Linked DNA regions of Dyadobacter pollutisoli. The protein of the gene in region 1 binds, or shares a complex with, the protein of each later gene. Links are inferred from orthologs where the notes say so. Each region holds a gene or a part of one and is shown on either strand. Other genes may lie near its edges. The genes, in order: hslV and hslU.

Region 1 (9,112 bases):
TAAGATTTTCAAATATTTCTTTTCGAAGATCTGTAATATTATTTTCCAGTAAGGAAATGGCATCGGAAACATCTACATTATTTTCCTTTGCTAATGTTTTCATTTCTTCGAGCTTACGTTCGAGCTCGGACATAGGTTTTTCGAAATCCAGGTATGTTCTCATATTTAGGTTCTTTTTTGTGGGCTAAGGGGCTATCAAAGTTCATAGGTTTGCCCTCTTAAAGGTATTTCTACGGAATTATAGCCATGATCTGCAATTTTTTGCTGAAAGTCAGCCATGCTTTGTTGTTCTCCGTGTACCAGAAAAACGCGTTTCAGTTTTTCCGGATCTTGTGTTTTCACAAATTTGATTAAATCGTTCTGATCTCCGTGGCCGCTAAATACGTCAATTTTTTCAATATTAGCCAAGACCGGCAGCTGCTTTCCGCGGATTGAAATGGTATCCTGTCCATTTAAAAGCCTCCATCCCAGCGTTCCCTCGGAAGCATATCCGATCATCAGGATCGTCGCGTACGGGTTCCCGATGTTCGCCTCCACGTGCTGCTCTACGCGCCCGCCCTGGACCATTCCCGATGAGGAAATAATAATGCAGGGCTCATTATAGTTCGACACGGCACGGCTGGCATCAGAGCTTTCCAGATAGATCAGGTTGTCAAAATCAAACAACATATCATTGTCTTCCTGAAAGGCTCGTGCCTCCTTGTTCAGGAGCCTCACGTGCCGCTGGTAAACCTTGGTACTACTATGCGCCAATGGGCTGTCCGAGAACACTTTCAGGTAAGGAAATGCACGATCCAGGTAAATTTTATTCAGCGTATAAAGCAACGCCTGCGTACGGCCGACACTGAATGAAGGAATGATCAGTCTGCCCGGAATGTCAATGCAGGTACGTTTGATCACGTCTGCCAGTGCTTCTGCCGGTGTTCCCTGGTCTTCATGCACGCGGTTACCATAGGTAGACTCGCATATCAGGTAATCAACTTGTGGAATTTCCTGAGGATCAGTGAGTAACGGGTAATTGCTGCGGCCAATATCGCCCGAGAAACAGATCTTTTTCTTCTGCCCGTCCTCGTATACTTCCACCACGATATGCGCGGCACCCAGTAAGTGGCCGGCTGCGTAAAAAGTGATGGTTACATTGTCAGCAATGCGGTAACGTTGCCCGAAAGCGACAGGCACAAAGTTATCCAATGCCTCGATCACATGTTTTTCAACATAATAATCCATCGGCACATCCTTCTTTTTCTTACCACGTTTCTTGGAAGACGCTCCGTTGCGGGCATTCAGGCGCTTTTGGTGAAGATTGGCAGCATCCTTCAACAGGAGGGAAGTCAGTGCCAGCGTCGGTTCGGTACATACCACGCGTCCTTCAAATCCCTCTTTGTATAAATTGGGAATATTGCCGGAGTGGTCAATGTGGGCGTGTGTTAAAAGTACTGTGTTTATTAAACTCGCGTCAAACGGAAAGACACTTTTTTGTTCCTCATACCTGGTTTTTCTACCAATCTCATCTAAGTCAAAATCAGAGCCGCAATCAATCAAAATCCGGTAATCATCTGATTCCAAAAGAAACATACTACCGGTAACTTGTTGAGCAGCTCCCCAAAATGTCAATTTCATACTTTAAATATGGGGTGAATGGCTATATTGGGATTTTTCTATCATTCGGAAAAATCAATATCATTATTGTATCTTCTTTTATCTGTTCAATCAAAGAACTGCTTAATATCTGACAAAAGTACCAAAAAACAGACTGAGATTTGGACTTTACTTACTAGTTTAGATTTGGTATCGACACTTTCTTGCGCAAAATCACTCTTGTAAACTGATATGAAATTCACTCCGTTCGTTTTTTGCCTTTTTTTATTCCACGCCTCCCAGTCTCAAACCATCGATAGTGTCGCACTGAACAATTTCCGCGACGCCGTGCTGGAACTGCAAAACAGCGAACTAATGCGCAGCGGTTCGTTGGCAATAAGCATTAAATCCGTCAAAGAAAGAAATAATGTCTTTGCATTGAACCAGGAACGTTCATTACCCTCCGCATCGACACTCAAACTAGTGTCGACAGCGACGGTATTGGCATTGTTCGGCGGGGATTTTAAATTTCAGACATTCCTCGAACATGACGGCGTGATCAAAGGTGACACATTATCAGGGAATCTCTACATTCGCGGTACCGGTGATCCTTCGCTGGGAAGCGACAGGTTCAAAGGATATCCGACCGCTAGCGAACTGATATTACGCTGGACTGCAGCGGTGAAGAAAGCTGGTATTAAGCATATTAAAGGCAAAGTTTTACCAGACGCTTCGTTTTTCGACAGTGAGATGCTAGCCAGCACGTGGATCTGGGGGGACATTGGAAACTATTATGGAGCCGGTGTGCAAGGACTTAATTTCAACGAAAATCTGTATAGAATTAAGTTTAAACCAGGTGTTGAATTTGGCGACCCCACTTCTTTCCTCGGTATAGAGCCTGCTATTCCTTATTTGTCGTTTGTAAACCAGGTCACGACAAATGAACGTGGCTCCGGCGATCAAACCATTGTTTACAGCGATCCATTAGGTACCAATGTGCTGCTGACCGGGACTATACCTGCGGGAGTATCAGTATTTTCAGTAAAAGGTTCTATTCCCAATCCCGCCGAATACGCAGCTTTTGCATTAAAGGCTGGTTTGACAAGCACTGGGGTAACTGTTTATGAAGGAACTGCCCCTTTTCCACCTGTTGCGTTCCCGACACCTAATCCGAAAGTGATTTTGGATGAGTACAAATCACCGCCGTTGCGAGAGCTTTGCCAACAGGCCAATTTTTGGAGCATTAATTTATATGCCGATACTTTTTTCAAACAGGCGGGTAAGAGACTCGGCGGCAAATCTGACTACGACAATGCCGCGACGGCCATCACTGGTTACTGGTCAGGCAAGGGAGCGGATCTGCGGGGTTTTTATATCAAAGACGGCAGCGGGCTTTCCCCCTCGGGTTCCATTAGTACCAACAGCCTGACCGACATTCTCAATTATGCTAATAAAGACGCCAGTTTCAACGATTTTTATAAAAGTATCGCAGTACTCGGCCTGAATGGAACAGTACGGAATCTTGGAAAAGGGACAAAGGCGGCAGGTAATTTACACGTCAAGAGTGGCTCGATCGAGGGTACCCGCGCCTATGCCGGTTATGTGACTGCCAAGTCAGGTGCGCTGCTCAGCTTTTCAATTATCGCTCATAAGTACCTGCCCGGCAGTAACCGCCTCATTTCCGACTCGCTCGTGAAGCTGATGACATTAATGGCAGAATTGTAACGAACCTAATAGCTAACGGCTAAAAGCTTTTAGTCGTTAGCTATTAGTATTATCCATTCACTTTTTCAATTACAAAATTGTGATTGGTGTAAATGCAAAGGTCAGCTGCTACCGTCAGGCCTTCCCTCACCATTTCCTCTGCCGTCAGGTGTGGGGCATGTTTTTTCAATGCCTGGGCTGCTGACAATGCAAAGTTTCCGCCGGATCCAATGGCCGCAATACCATTTTCAGGCTCTAAAACGTCGCCAGTTCCGGAAATAACCAGGATTTCATCTTTACTGGCGGTGATCATCATGGCTTCCAGTTTACGTAGGTAACGGTCAGTGCGCCAGTCTTTTGCCAGTTCAATAGCCGCTCTTTTCATATTGCCACCATAAGCATTCAGTTTTTCTTCAAAGCGTTCAATGAGGGTAAACGCATCAGCGGTAGAGCCTGCAAATCCGGCAAGGATTTTTCCGCCCATCAGCACCCTGATTTTTTTAACATTACCTTTTGCCACCGTATTGCCCATTGTCGCCTGGCCGTCGGCTCCGAGGGAAACGGTACCATTATGTAGTACACCAAGTACGGTTGTTGCGTGTATTTTTTCCATGAATTGGTTTTTAATTAAATCTTGAATTTGCTGTGATAGTTGGCTATAAAACAAAAGTGCCAGGTCGTAAAACCTGACACTTTGTACTTATATCGATTTTTGGATCGGTTAAACCAGCATGCTCATCGGTTCTTCCAACAGTTTTTTAACCGTATTTAAGAATGCTGCTGCCAGCGCTCCGTCCACCACACGGTGATCAGCTGAAATTGTTACTTTCATGATGTTGGTAGGATACACCGTTCCGTCCTCTTTGAAAGCAGCCACTTTTTTGATACCGCCGATGGCAAGGATGCAAGAATCCGGTGGGTTAATGATCGCTGTGAATTCGTCTACACCGAACATTCCAAGGTTGGAAATAGAGAATGTATTTCCTTCCCAATCCTTTGGCTGCAACTTTTTATCTTTTGCTTTTCCAGCCAGGTCCTTCACTTCACTGGAAATGGTAGAAAGCGTTTTCTTGTCAGCGTCGCGGATAACCGGTACCAGCAGACCTTCGTCCACGGCTACGGCTACACCAATATTGACATAATTATATCTTCTGATTTTGTCTCCCAACCAGGCCGAGTTAACCGCCGGATGTTGTTTCAACGCTACCGCACAAGCCTTGATGACCATATCATTGAAAGATATTTTCGCAGGGCTTACTTCGTTCAATTGAGGACGCAACGCCATTGCTTTATCCATCACGATTTCCATGGTCACATAGAAATGTGGTGCCGTAAACAAGCTGTCGCTTAGTCTGCGTGCGATGGTTTTCCGCATTTGCGAAATAGGCAGGTCTGTGAAATCTCCGCTTGCCGGTGCTGCCGTAGCTGGCGCGCTGGCTGCTGGTTCCGCTGCCTTCGCAGGTGCAGGAGCTGCCGCAGGCGCTTCGGTTTTGGCCGCTGGTTTGAACTCATCCACGTCGCGCTTAACGATACGGCCATTGTCACCGCTGCCTTCTACCTGGCTCAGGTTAATGCCTTTTTCGTCAGCAAGACGTTTTGCAAGAGGAGAAGCTTTGATACGTGCGTCTGAATCAGCAACTGAAACAGCCTTTTCAGCGCCATTTGACGATGGAGCGGCAGCTTTCGCTTCTTCCGGAGCACTGGCTTCCTCAACACCACCTTCGCCGTTTTCACGGGCAAGTAATGCTTCTACATTAGATCCTTCTTCACCTATTACAGCAATAATTCCGTCAACAGGAACTGCTTCGCCTTCTTTAATTCCAACGTAAAGGAGCGTACCGTCTTCGTATGCTTCCAGTTCCATTGTGGCTTTATCGGTTTCGACTTCCGCCAGTATATCTCCTGATTTTACTTTATCTCCAACTTTCTTTTGCCATGAAACCAATGTTCCCTCCTCCATCGTATCGCTCATTTTAGGCATACGAACCACAGCCGCATTGATTTTCTCAGCTGGGGCAGCCGGTTTTTTAGCAGGTGCCGGAGCGGCCTCTGCCGCAGCCACCGGAGCAGCTTCCGCAGGTTTTGCTTCTTCTTTTGCAGGTGCAGCTGCGCTTCCATTACCATTTCCTCCGTCAAGAAGAGATTTATAGTCTTCACCTTCCGCTCCCACTACTGCCATAATCCCGTCGATAGGGACAGCATCGCCTTTATTAACACCAATGTAAAGAAGAGTACCATCATAATAAGATTCCAGGTCCATGGTTGCTTTGTCAGTTTCGACTTCTGCAATCACTTCACCGGACTTGATTTTATCACCTACTTTTTTGTGCCATTCTGCGATAACACCTTCTTCCATGGTGTCGCTCATTTTGGGCATACGAATTACTTCTGCCATATCGCTTGTTAAGGTATTTTAGTTTCTTGGTCTAAAATTAGATTTCAGTCAAAATTACAACAAAAGGTGAATAGGTGTCGCCTTTCACATCATAAAATTGACCAAAACAGCTTCCGCTACGGATTTAAGTAATTCGGTACGGTTAATTACTGCTGATAATCAACAGAATATACTCATGTTATCATTCTGAAAGCAAACAACATTGATTTTAATGTGCGCATGAAGTGACATTTTTGAGGTTACGTAATGGCGTGATCTTAGGCTAAAAGGTTCAAATTGACCCATTCGGTTACTTCCGAAAGGCTTATGGTTGGCCGGAGTTTCAATGTCCCGAAAAAGCGTTTCGCCACCACCAGCCGTTTTTTGAATGTATAGGAAGATTCACCAAACTGATTTTCCCTGCGATCGATCACAATACTGTCACATGTGAGTTTGGCATTGGCGATAAGTCCGATCAGGTAGGGGGACTGGGGCAAAAATGGCAGTAATAGCAATGCGGCTTTTTTTCTGATGACCATAAATAAGCCTGCATTCATCGGGATTCTTTGGCCGGAGAAAACATGTACCAGGCCCTTAAATAGAAAAGAGGTAAAAAGCCGTCCGCCTGACTCATATGACCCTTTTCTTTTGGCAAAAATCACATCTGTACTTTGCTTCAATGAACGTACAAGCTCAGGCAGCTTCTCGGGCTCATCCTGCAAATCGGCATCCATGGTAGCAATGAGATCGTGTTTTGCAAACAGCATTCCTACCAGCAATGCGCTGCTCTGTCCTACATTATTTTTGAGATTAATGATTTGAAAATCAATGGAGTGTGTCAATGTTTCCAAAACGTTCAGCGAATAGTCCGGTGAAGCATCGTTGACATATATAACCTCGCATTTCCAGTTTTCCGCTGCCGAAATATCACTCAGCCTTCTGTGCAATTCAACAAGTGTCGATGCGCTTTTGTAAACTGGTATGACAATGCTGATCATTAATATCCTTTTTGGTAATTGACTACATTCAGCAACGCCTCGCCGCGCAGGTAACGTTCCAGATTTTGCTCAAAAAGCGATTGCCAGCGAAAAACAGGGCCTTCCAGACTTCTTCCTACATGCGGGCTGACGAAAATTTTAGGCTCTTTCCAGATCGGATGACCAGCCGGCAACGGTTCCTGTTCGAATACATCCAGGGCAGCTCCGGCCACATTCCCACTTTGCACCATTTCCAAAAGTGCCATATCGTCCAATGTCCCGCCACGCCCGATGTTTACTACGAATGCGGAGGATGGCAATGCGCGGAGCTCATTTTTACCAATGAAATGATAGGTTTCGGGTGTTTTGGGTAAACAAATGATCAATGCGTCGGTCAATGGAAGCTGGTTTCGCCAGTTGCTGCTTCCAAAAAGCATAGTTTCACCTTCCAGCGAATCATCAGGCTGATTTCTTACTCCTGCAACTTTTCCACCCAGGGCTTTAATGTAGGAAGCAATTTTTTTGCCCAGACTGCCCCAGCCTAGTATCAGGCAACTGCTACCGTGCAAAGTCGAAAGCCGGTGGCGCTGCCAGCTGCCTTCATTTTGTTCGTCCCTCAAACTGGGCAGGGAACGAAAAAGACTCAAGAGAAGCGCAATGGTATGTTCGGCCAGCTCAGCATCATACACGCCTCTGGCGCAAGTGAGGGTTATATTTTTATCAATAAGAGATTGTTTTGCTTTTAAAATCAGGTCCACGCCTACGGAATTGGACTGCATCCAGCGCAGTTTCCGGGCAAATGGCAGGCTTTGCAAAAAGTAACGGTTGCCCAGAACGATCTCTGCGTTTTCGATCAGGCGTTGTGCTTCTTCTTCGGAGTGTGCCATGACGATTTCATGCTGCGGAGCAATGTTTTTCAGGCTTTGTAAATGGTCCGGCACCGGCTCGTACATGAGCAAAATCATACGTGATAAGGATTTGTGGTCCAGCTTTCCACCTGGTCCCGGAACACACGAAAGTCATTTTCGGCTTCGTCAGGAGAGCGCAGTCGGGCATCGGCGTATGCTTTTTTGATCGTTTGAACCATATAATCCATACTATGATTTTCGTGGTCTCTCAGGAATGTACGTCTTAAAAAGCTGAAATTGATCCCCAGTCTCGCATACTCATTGATCAGGTATTTGCTGGCGATGGGTTTGCCATTTGGCGGGTAAGTTACGCCTCCCGCACCGAGCGGAATGTCGAACTGCCCACGGATCGTCTTGACGGTACCATTCATCAAAGGCATAAAAATATTGCGGCTGTTTTGCTGGATGTGCAGGTCGTTAAGACCAATGTAGGCCCTTTTCAAAGAAAGTTGAGAAAGTTCATCGAGACAACCAAGCGCAGCAACGGTTTCGATCAGTATGCTGAATTCTGCCCGTCCGGCGATCATATCAAAAGTTTGTTGAGCTTCTTCACAGTTCTCGACCATGGGCAGGAATATTTCGTCGGCCCCTGCTTTTAATGCAAGTTCGATCTCGTTTTGGGTATGCCCGGGCGAGAAACCGTTGATCCTGCAAATCAGCTTGCCCGCAGGAGTTACTTCCCTAACCCGGCACAAGTCATCGTAAGTATCATAGTTGATCTGCGTGTCGAAGCTTTCCTGACGCGCCTTTTTCCCCTGATTTTCCCAATCCACAATAATTCCGTCGACACCAGCCGCAATAGCTTTCCTGACCGTTGCCTGGTCGTTTGAGAAAAGAAACAGATGAAATTCGGTTGAGAATGTAGAAGTTAAATTCACATGCTTTTTATTTTCTTCGCGACTATTAAACAACTCGTTCCAAATGGTATTCGGGATTTATTTTTGATCGCATTGATTTCCCAATGCAGCAGCCTTCTCAGAAAACGTGCGGTAGTAGGCCTACCGGCCATATGCTCATTCTTTTTCTTTTCCGGCGTGTTCTTCTTTTTTAACCCAAATTTCTCTGGTACCACCCGGAACAGCCACATAGGCAGCCACACCAGCGAAAAGAAATAGGATTGGTAAGTGACTTCAAATCCCGCTCGAAAAAGCAATTTTTCCAAACCGGCCAGCGTATACCGTCGGAAATGTCCAAGCTGCACGTCGTTATCCGACCAAAGACTGGTAAAAGCAGGTACGGTCAGCATGATCTTGCCGTTGCTTGCCAGCAGACGATTAATCTTTTCCAGAAATGCCAGGTCATTTTCAATGTGCTCCATGACATCAAAAAAACCGGCTGCCGGTACTGTCCCGTTTACTTCCGGGGCGTAGTCTTCAAGGGTACTTTGAATGGTTTTTTTGATACCTCGCTTCTGAGCATTCTGAATTCCTGCGAGATATGGTTCCACCAAAGTCACATCATAACCGGCTTGCTGCATTGCAAACGCAGTAATGCCATTGCCCCCGCCAATATCATGAAACTCTTTTGGGAAATCGTTGGCTTTTAGTGCCTGTACCAGACATTCGTTCCGG
Region 2 (9,155 bases), 4.4 Mb from region 1 along the record:
CAGGAGGAGCCCGAAAATATCAAATCAGCTCCCAAGATCTTCCGCGAAACCTGCGAGATAGACTGGAACCGTCCCGCGCAAGATATTCACAACTTTGTCCGCGGATTATCCCCCTACCCGGCCGCGTGGACAACATTGAATGGCTTATCCTGCAAGATATTTAAAACAAAACCCGTGGAATTCACCAGCGATGGCAACCCCGGAGATTTTTCAACAGACCACAAATCCTACCTCTATTTCCGTACATCCGACGGCTGGCTTTCAATCGAAACCCTGCAACTGGAAGGTAAAAAACGAATGGATATCGGGGATTTTCTGAGGGGGAATCGGTTGTAGGGTTGTGGGAAAGGTTACATGCCTGACGGCATTTCGGAAAATGGGTTGTAATGCTACGATGCTACCGAGATTGCATGCCTAACGGCATTTCGAAACTGTCGAGTAGCGTAGCGATGCAATATTGTTAAAAATCGAGTTACGGACTTAGGACTGTCATAAGGTGCATGCCTGACTGCATTTTGAACAATACAAAATCGCGTAGCGATGTAACCTTGGTAGCAAAAATAACATTGCAGATCCGCCAAGAATCCCGTTAGGGATGTAACTATATTGCAAAAGAATTTCTATACACATAAACACTATCAATCATGCCAAATACCCATTCGGAGATTCATCTTCATTTTGTATTTACGCCAAAATTTCGTGCAGCATTGATCACTCCCGACTGGGAGATACGTCTCCATAAGTACATCACCGGTATTGTTCAAAAGAATGATCACAAAATGCTGGCAATAAATGGAACGGAAGATCATATTCACATGCTAATTGGCTATCGACCGGCACAATCAATTCCCAGCCTGATTCAAGACGTAAAGGCTGATTCGTCTCAATGGATTAATAATAACAAATTTTGCCCGACCAGATTCGAATGGCAGTCAGGGTATGGAGCATTCTCTTATTCCAAATCTCAAATTCCGGGAGTTATTCGATACATTCAAAATCAGAAGGAACACCACGGGAAAATCAAATTTTTGGATGAGTACAAACTCCTTCTAGACGAATTTGAAATTGGATATAATGAGAAATACATCTTTAAAATACCGGAATGAGGTCGTAAAAGGGTTACATGCTTAACGGCATTTTTAAAAATAAATCGCGTAGCGATGTCACCTCGGTAGCAAAAAAACAATTGGCGCAATAATGAAAATCCCGTCAGGGATGCAACAACATGCACCACATCACCAACATACATTTACTAACAATATCGAACTAACCAATTCAATGCTTATATCAATTATAGTTGCGGTTTCTGAAAATGGTGCTATTGGGAAGGATAATCAGCTGCTTTGGCGGCTGCCTGATGACCTCAAACGGTTTAAGCAGCTGACTTTGAACCACCCGATGATCATGGGTAGAAAAACTTTTGAATCCATTGGCAAGGCACTACCCGGCCGGACTTCCATTATCGTTACCCGAAACCCTGATTTCAAATTTGAAGGTGTGCTTACTGCCGGTTCTTTGGAAGAGGCTATCTCAAAAGCGCGGGAACTGGAAGATCAGGAAGCATTTGTTGTCGGTGGTGGCGAATTGTACAAATTGGCTGAGCCTCTCGCCGATCGCTTATATATCACCGAAGTGGATACCGTCATCGAAGGTGACACTTTCTTTGATATTGCAGAGCCAGCCGCCTGGATTGAATCAGAACGCACTGTTCATGAGGCTGATGATCGGCATAAATTCAAATTTGAATTCGTAAATTATATTAAGAAAGCGGATTTATAAGTAATTTTGTTGTCACGTAACCCATAGTGACCGTATTAAGAATGCAAGTAGAAGTTGAAACCCTTAGTATAGAATTAACCACGATCTCATCTGATAAACGACCGGTGTTCATTACCGGGAATTTTTGCAAATGGCTTCCTGACCTCGAAGAGTTCAGAATGACAATGGTCAGTCCAGGAGAATATCAGTACCAGTTCCCCGAAGATCTGGAACTCCCCAGTCCCCTGGAATATAAATACACGCGTGGTGGCTGGGACCAGGTGGAGCTGGATCGTTTTGGCAGACCGTATGGAAACAGGGTCATTACCAAACTCGAAGGCGTGATACAGGACAATGTCACCCGATGGCAAAAAGACATTACCAAAAAAGTTGACTACTCTCCTATCGTCGAGGTGCTTTCGGAAGCATTCGAAATACCGCAATTGAACAGGACCCGCCGCATTCATGTGCTTTTGCCACATGATTACCATGACAGGCCCGACCAGCATTATCCGGTACATTATATGACCGATGCGCAAAACCTGTTCGGCGAGGGATCGGAGTACGGAAACTGGAAGATAGATAAGAGCCTTACCAAACTTGCCAAAGAAGGCAAGGCCAATGTGATCATCGTAGCCATAGAGCATGGCGGCGAGGACCGTATCCATGAGCTGTCTCCTTATGACAATCCCAAATTAGGAAAAGGACTCGGAGCATCGTTCCTGCGCTTTATAACGGATACACTGAAGCCACATGTCGACGCAAAATACAGGACAAAGGCGGACCGATTGAATACCGGAATCGGAGGAAGCTCAGTGGGCGGCCTGCTGAGCGTTTACGCAGCTTTAATGTTCCCGCATATATTTGGAAGACTGATGATTTTCTCTCCTTCCCTATGGATTTCGCAGCGCGTCTATTTCGACACGATTCATTTCTTCGAGCCTTTCGAGACACGCATTTATCTATACGCGGGAGGAAAAGAAGGCGCCAACATGATGCCTAACTTTACAAGATTCCACGAAATGCTTGAAAATCAACGGTTCGGATATAATCGTGTCAAGATCCAGGCATCTATAGATCCGAAGGGTGAGCATAGTGAAAAGCAATGGAGTAAAGAATTCCCCATTGCACTGAAATGGCTTTATTCTGAATAAAATAAAAAAAGAGGAGAACAATTTCTCCTCTTTTTGTTTGTAGCTCTTACAATATATATTGACTCAAATCCCGGTTCTTCACCAGGTGCGAGAGTTTTTCCGAAACCAATTCTGCGGTGACGACAATGTGGCTGTCCGAGCCGATAACGTCGGGAATGTCGAACATAAAGTCGTTGAGCAGCAAGCTCATCACCGTTTGCAGGCGCCTTGCGCCGATATTCTCCACTTCACTGTTTACTTCGAAAGCAATCTTGGCGATTTCCCGAAGCGCGCCATCTTCAAATTCCAGCTCCACACCTTCCGATGCCATCATCGCCTCGTATTGCTTGGTTAATGCATTTTTGGGCGTCTTCAGTATTTGGTAAAAATCAGATTCTGTCAGGCTGTTCAGTTCAACCCGGATCGGGAAACGCCCTTGTAACTCGGGGATCAGATCCGACGGTTTGGAAACATGGAAAGCACCTGCCGCCACAAAAAGAATGTGATCGGTGTGGATCACACCATGCTTCGTATTCACCGCACTACCCTCCACGATAGGAAGTAAGTCCCGCTGCACACCTTCGCGGCTTACATCAGGGCCACCTCCGCCGCCGGAGCGGCTCGATGCTACCTTGTCAATTTCATCAATGAAGATAATGCCCAGGTTTTCGGCCTTCCTAATCGCCTCAATCTTCACTTCATCCATATCAATCAGCTTGGAAGCTTCTTCGTCCAGCAGGATTTTTCTGGCTTCTTCTACCGTTACCTTGCGTTTTTTACCACGACGCGGCATCATATTACCGATCATTTCCTGAATGTTCATCATAGAAACGTCGTCAACCGCACCGCCGATCATACCCACATTCGGGGCCTGATTTTGTTGCACTTCAATGTCAATCTTGCGGCTGTCCAGCTCTCCGTTTCTTATTTTTTCACGAAAACGCTCCCTGGTACGTTGGTTCAGTTCACCGTCATCATCAGGCATAACGTCGGAAGTACCGTTATCAGATTTTACTTTTGCAGCCCCCGCACCATGGATCGGTGGAATGAGCGCGTCCAGAATGATATCCTCAACAGCCTGCTCAGCCTTGATTTTTACCTCTTCTTTCTTTTGCGTCCTGACCATTCCCACGGCTTGCTCTACCAGATCGCGAACCATGCTCTCTACGTCCCGGCCTACATACCCGACTTCTGTGAATTTCGACGCTTCTACTTTCACAAACGGCGCATCGGCGATCTTGGCCAGCCGGCGTGCTATCTCGGTTTTACCCACACCGGTAGCACCGATCATTAATATATTGTTGGGAATAATTTCCCGCTGTATATCCTCAGGGCTATTCATTCGCCTCCACCGGTTGCGCAAAGCAATGGCGACATTGCGTTTCGCGTCATTTTGTCCGATGATGTATTGGTCAAGCTCGAAAACGATCTGACGCGGGGTTAGGCGGTTTAAGTGTTCAGTCATTGTGTTTTTATATCGATACGTAACTCAGATGTTATTTTTATGCCGGGAGACATACTGGCCTGTAGCAGCTATTGGTAGCCGCGGCCGGTTTTGTTCAAGTATACTCCCGTTTCAGTTTTAACGTCGTAAAGAACTATGCCCGTACAAAATGTCATGTTTAAGTCAAGAAGCCGCAAATCTTTTCTCCCGATACTTTATGTTACATGACCTTGCATTACTTTTGTTACACTATCTCTTTTCTGATTCAATATAAAGAATTGTCCTTAACATGAAAAAAATCCTTTATTGCCTTTTCGTACTGTTTATAACCACACCTCTTCTCTACGGACAATCCACTGCCAATACCAATCTGGTGGATCTCGTGAATCCGCTGATGGGAACCCAATCTAAGTTCAGCCTCTCTTCCGGTAACACTTACCCTGCCATCGCATTGCCTTGGGGGATGAACTTCTGGATGCCGCAAACCGGCAAAATGGGTGATGGATGGAGTTATATGTACGATGCCGAGAAAATCAGAGGCTTCAAACAAACACACCAGCCAAGCCCCTGGATCAATGACTATGGTCAGTTCTCTATCCTGCCGATCACCGGAAAACTGAAAATTGATGAGGAAAGCCGTGCAAGCTGGTTTTCGCACAAAGCGGAGGTAGCCAAGCCACATTACTATAAGGTGTACCTCGCAGATTATGATGTAACCACGGAAATAGCGCCCACAGAACGCGCTGCACAATTCCGCTTTACATTCCCGAAGGCGGACAGCTCTTTTGTACTTGTTGATGCTTTCGACAGAGGATCTTATGTGAAAGTTATTCCTTCCGAACGTAAGATCATTGGTTATACAACCAAAAACAGTGGCGGTGTGCCTTCCAATTTCAAAAACTACTTCGTTCTCGTTTTTGACAAAGCATTTACATTCTCATCTGCTTTTCATGGCAAGACATTGGCAAAAGATACATTGGAGCTGAAAGCCGGCCATGCAGGAGCGGTCGTAGGTTTCAAAACCAAAAAAGGTGAACAGGTTGGCCTGAAAGTAGCTTCATCTTTTATCAGCCCTGAGCAGGCGGAATTGAACCTGCAACGTGAACTAGGGAATGATTCTTTTGATGTAACCAAAGAAAAAGGTCACAAAGCATGGAATGACGAGCTTTCGCGCATTAAAGTAGAAGGTGACAATATCGACCAGATCCGCACATTTTACTCATGCCTCTACCGTGTGCTGTTGTTCCCAAGAAAGTTTTATGAATTCGACAAAGCGAACAAAGTAGTACATTACAGCCCGTATAATGGCGAGGTTCGTCCGGGTTATATGTTCACAGACAATGGTTTTTGGGACACATTTCGTGCGGTTTTCCCATTCTTTACATTAATGTACCCTACCCTGAATTCGCATATCATGGAAGGCCTCGCAAACGCGTATGATGAAAGCGGCTTCCTTCCTGAATGGGCAAGTCCTGGTCACCGCGATTGCATGATCGGTTCCAACTCTGCATCGCTGATCGCTGATTCGTATGTGAAAGGTGTTCGTGGTTATGATATCAATAAATTATACGACGCGATCATTAAAAACACTGAAAATGCAGGCCCGGTCAGTTCTGTTGGGCGATTTGGTCATGAATATTACAATGAACTGGGTTATGTTCCTTACGACGTTAAAGTGAATGAGAACGTAGCGAGGACTTTGGAATATGCCTACGCCGATTTTTGTATTTCCCAATTGGGTAAATCATTGAAAAAACCCCAAAAGGAGATCGATCTGTACCTCAAAAGAAGCCAGAATTATCACAACGTTTTCGACCCTGAAAGTAAGTGGATGCGTGGTAAAAACAAGGATGGCAAGTTTCAGTCACCATTCAATCCATTCAAATGGGGGGATGCATTTACAGAAGGAAACAGCATTCACTATACCTGGTCGGTGTTCCAGGACGTGAAAGGATTGATCGGTTTAATGGGCGGAAGGGAAGCATTTGTTCAGAAACTGGATACTGTTTTCACATTGCCTCCGATCTTCGACGACAGCTACTATGGCTTCCCGATTCACGAGATCCGCGAAATGCAGATCATGAACATGGGTAACTACGCACACGGAAACCAGCCGATCCAGCACATGATCTACTTATATAACTACGCCGGCGCTCCTGACAAAGCTCAGTACTGGCTGCGTCAGGTAATGGGTAAGTTGTACCAGGCTTCTCCGGACGGCTACTGCGGTGATGAAGACAATGGTCAGACTTCGGCCTGGTATGTATTCTCTTCACTTGGTTTTTACCCGGTAACACCTGGTACTACTCAGTATGTGATAGGCTCACCCCTATTCAAAAAGGCGACGATGACCATGGAAGACGGCAAGAAGTTTACGATCCAGGCCCCCGCCACCAGCGATGCCAATATGTACATTCAGGGTGCGACATTGAATGGGAAACCCTACGGAAATACATTCCTGGAACATGCTGATATACAAAAAGGCGGAACCGTGCAGTTCAACATGGCCAGCAAACCTTCCAAAGTGTGGGGTACCAAGCCCGAGGCAGCACCGTTTTCGTTGACGAAATAAGGTCGGCGGTCGCCGGTCGGCGGTCGGCGGTCGGCGGTCGGCGGTCGGCGGTCGGCGGTCGGCGGTCGGCGGTCGGCGGTCGGCGGTAAAAAATCTCTTTGCTCATTAAAAGTTCACAAAAACTAAAAAAAAACGCCGAAAGCTGACAGCCGACGGCCGATAGCCAACCAAACTATGCTCTACCGCAAAATAGGAACCAATGCCAATCCTCAACAAAAAGACCTTGAACTGTCCGTCATTACATTCGGCGCCTGGGCAGCCGGTGGCTGGATGTGGGGCGGTACCGAAAGAAGCCAGGCTGTAAAAGCCATTCAGGAATCGTTTCATGCGGGCGTGACTTCCATTGATACCGCTCCGGTTTATGGACAGGGACTCAGTGAAGAGATCGTCGGCGAAGCGATCAAAGACCTGCCCCGTGATCAGGTTCAGATACTGACCAAGTATGGCATGCGCTGGGACCTTGAAAAAGGTGACTTTGCCATGCATAGCAAAAACAATGAAGGCCAGGACATTAACATTTACAAATACGCGGCCAAAGACAGCATTATCAAAGAATGCGAACAAAGCCTGACGCGACTGGGTACTGATTACATTGACCTGTACCAGATCCATTGGCATGACAAAACCACTCCTATTGAAGAAACAATGGAGGCAGTTTCTCTGCTGATCGATCAGGGAAAAGTGCGGTATGCGGGGGTTTGTAACTACAATGCAGAACTAATGCGGGAAGCTGCCAAATACATTCATTTGGTTTCAGATCAGGTTCCATATAGCATGGTAAAACGTGATATTGAAGCGGAACTTGTGCCTTACTGCATTGAAAATGACAAGGCTATACTCGCTTACAGCCCATTGGAACGCGGGTTATTGACCGGTAAAATGAAGCCCGGTTACAAGTTTGGCGCAGACGATCACCGCGCTTCCATTCATTTTTATAAAGATGAAAATCTTGTGAAGGTCAATGCCTTTCTGGACCAGATCAGGCCGCTGGCTGAGGAGAAAAATGCGACACTAGGACAACTCGTTTTGCGATGGACGGTGGAACAGCCGGGCATTACCATCGCATTGGTAGGTGCCAGGGATGCAGAACAGGCGCTCCAAAACGCCGCCGCAATCGATATCAGCCTGAATAAGGAAGAAATCGATTTCATTACCGGACATTTGAATGAATTGAAATTAGTTAAATAGGAAATCCAAAAATCGCACAGTTATTCACCTTAATCTATGAGCAAAAACATTCCTTTACTAAAAAAATACCTCCCGCTTGCGTTTGGAGGTCTGTTGCTAACCGCTTCGATCGGTTTGATGAGCAATAGCGGTATCACCAGTGAGACCCGTGCCGATCAAAAATTGACTGAGGCGAATTTAAAAGTAGATACTGTCGCTACCGGCCTGACGATGCCATGGGCCTCGGCTTTACTGCCAAATGGCGATCTTCTGGTTACCGAACGCGGCGGCAAGCTGCGGTTGGTAAAGAACGGTAAGCTCGACCCGCAGGAAATTACAGGTATCCCGGAGGTGCTTTACAAAGGACAAGGAGGCTTACTGGACATTAACCTGCACCCCGACTACAAAAAGAACGGCTGGATCTACATCAGCTACTCGTCACCGAAAGCGGCAGGAGAAGAAGGAGATGACGGCGGTGCGAATACTGCATTGATGCGTGCCAAACTGAAAGACCATGCTTTGACAGACATTCAGCAGCTGTTTAAGGCTATTCCAAATGTAAAAGCCAATGTACATTATGGAGGCCGCATTGTGTTTGACAAAAAAGGATATGTGTTCCTCTCACTTGGAGAGCGCGGGCAGAAAGAAAACTCGCAGAATCTGGGTCGCGACCAGGGTAAAGTGGTGCGCCTGCATGAAGATGGCAAGATCCCTACTGACAACCCTTTTGTGAAAACAGAAGGCGCCAGACCAGAAATCTGGACGTACGGACACCGCAACCCACAGGGAATGATCATCCACCCGACTACGGGCGTGATCTGGGAACATGAGCATGGTCCACAAGGCGGTGATGAGCTGAATATCATTGAAAAAGGTAAAAACTACGGCTGGCCGCTGATCACTTTTGGCATTGATTATGATAATAGCATCATTTCAAAAGACACCGCACGCGCTGGTCTCGAACAACCAGTTGTGTACTGGAAACCATCCATCGCACCATGCGGAATCACTTTCCTGACAGGTGACAAGTTTAAGGACTGGAAAGGTGATCTGCTGGTAGGTTCATTGAAATTTATGTACC

Evidence for each region.
Region 2: the proteins of hslV (region 1) and hslU are in contact, whole or in part, in a solved structure (PDB 1G4A), measured with the Escherichia coli proteins. The link is inferred for Dyadobacter pollutisoli from one-to-one orthologs.

What each region holds. Positions count from the first base shown.
Region 1 is NZ_CP112998.1:427,214-436,325, forward strand. What follows is about bases 2,125-5,013. They hold hslV (ATP-dependent protease subunit HslV), read right to left. Parts: upstream 3,896-5,013; coding sequence 3,353-3,895; downstream 2,125-3,352. Other genes in these bases: dacB (D-alanyl-D-alanine carboxypeptidase/D-alanyl-D-alanine endopeptidase), read left to right, coding at 2,125-3,303; ON006_RS01905 (pyruvate dehydrogenase complex dihydrolipoamide acetyltransferase), read right to left, coding at 4,004-5,013. Outside these bases: ON006_RS01885 (acetyl-CoA carboxylase carboxyltransferase subunit alpha), read right to left, coding at 1-163; ON006_RS01890 (MBL fold metallo-hydrolase RNA specificity domain-containing protein), read right to left, coding at 196-1,620; more of dacB, read left to right, coding at 1,831-2,124; more of ON006_RS01905, read right to left, coding at 5,014-5,677; ON006_RS01910 (glycosyltransferase), read right to left, coding at 5,935-6,654; ON006_RS01915 (D-2-hydroxyacid dehydrogenase), read right to left, coding at 6,654-7,598; ON006_RS01920 (aldolase/citrate lyase family protein), read right to left, coding at 7,595-8,419; ON006_RS01925 (class I SAM-dependent methyltransferase), read right to left, coding at 8,416-9,112. UniProt on the Escherichia coli protein: Protease subunit of a proteasome-like degradation complex believed to be a general protein degrading machinery. The complex has been shown to be involved in the specific degradation of heat shock induced transcription factors such as RpoH and SulA.
Region 2 is NZ_CP112998.1:4,807,037-4,816,191, forward strand. The notes cover bases 2,158-5,089. They hold hslU (ATP-dependent protease ATPase subunit HslU), read right to left. Parts: upstream 4,357-5,089; coding sequence 2,959-4,356; downstream 2,158-2,958. Other genes in these bases: ON006_RS19585 (alpha/beta hydrolase), read left to right, coding at 2,158-2,912; ON006_RS19595 (GH92 family glycosyl hydrolase), read left to right, coding at 4,625-5,089. In the rest of the region: fmt (methionyl-tRNA formyltransferase), read left to right, coding at 1-336; tnpA (IS200/IS605 family transposase), read left to right, coding at 645-1,106; ON006_RS19580 (dihydrofolate reductase), read left to right, coding at 1,279-1,779; more of ON006_RS19585, read left to right, coding at 1,821-2,157; more of ON006_RS19595, read left to right, coding at 5,090-6,907; ON006_RS19600 (aldo/keto reductase), read left to right, coding at 7,082-8,095; ON006_RS19605 (PQQ-dependent sugar dehydrogenase), read left to right, coding at 8,132-9,155. UniProt on the Escherichia coli protein: ATPase subunit of a proteasome-like degradation complex; this subunit has chaperone activity. The binding of ATP and its subsequent hydrolysis by HslU are essential for unfolding of protein substrates subsequently hydrolyzed by HslV.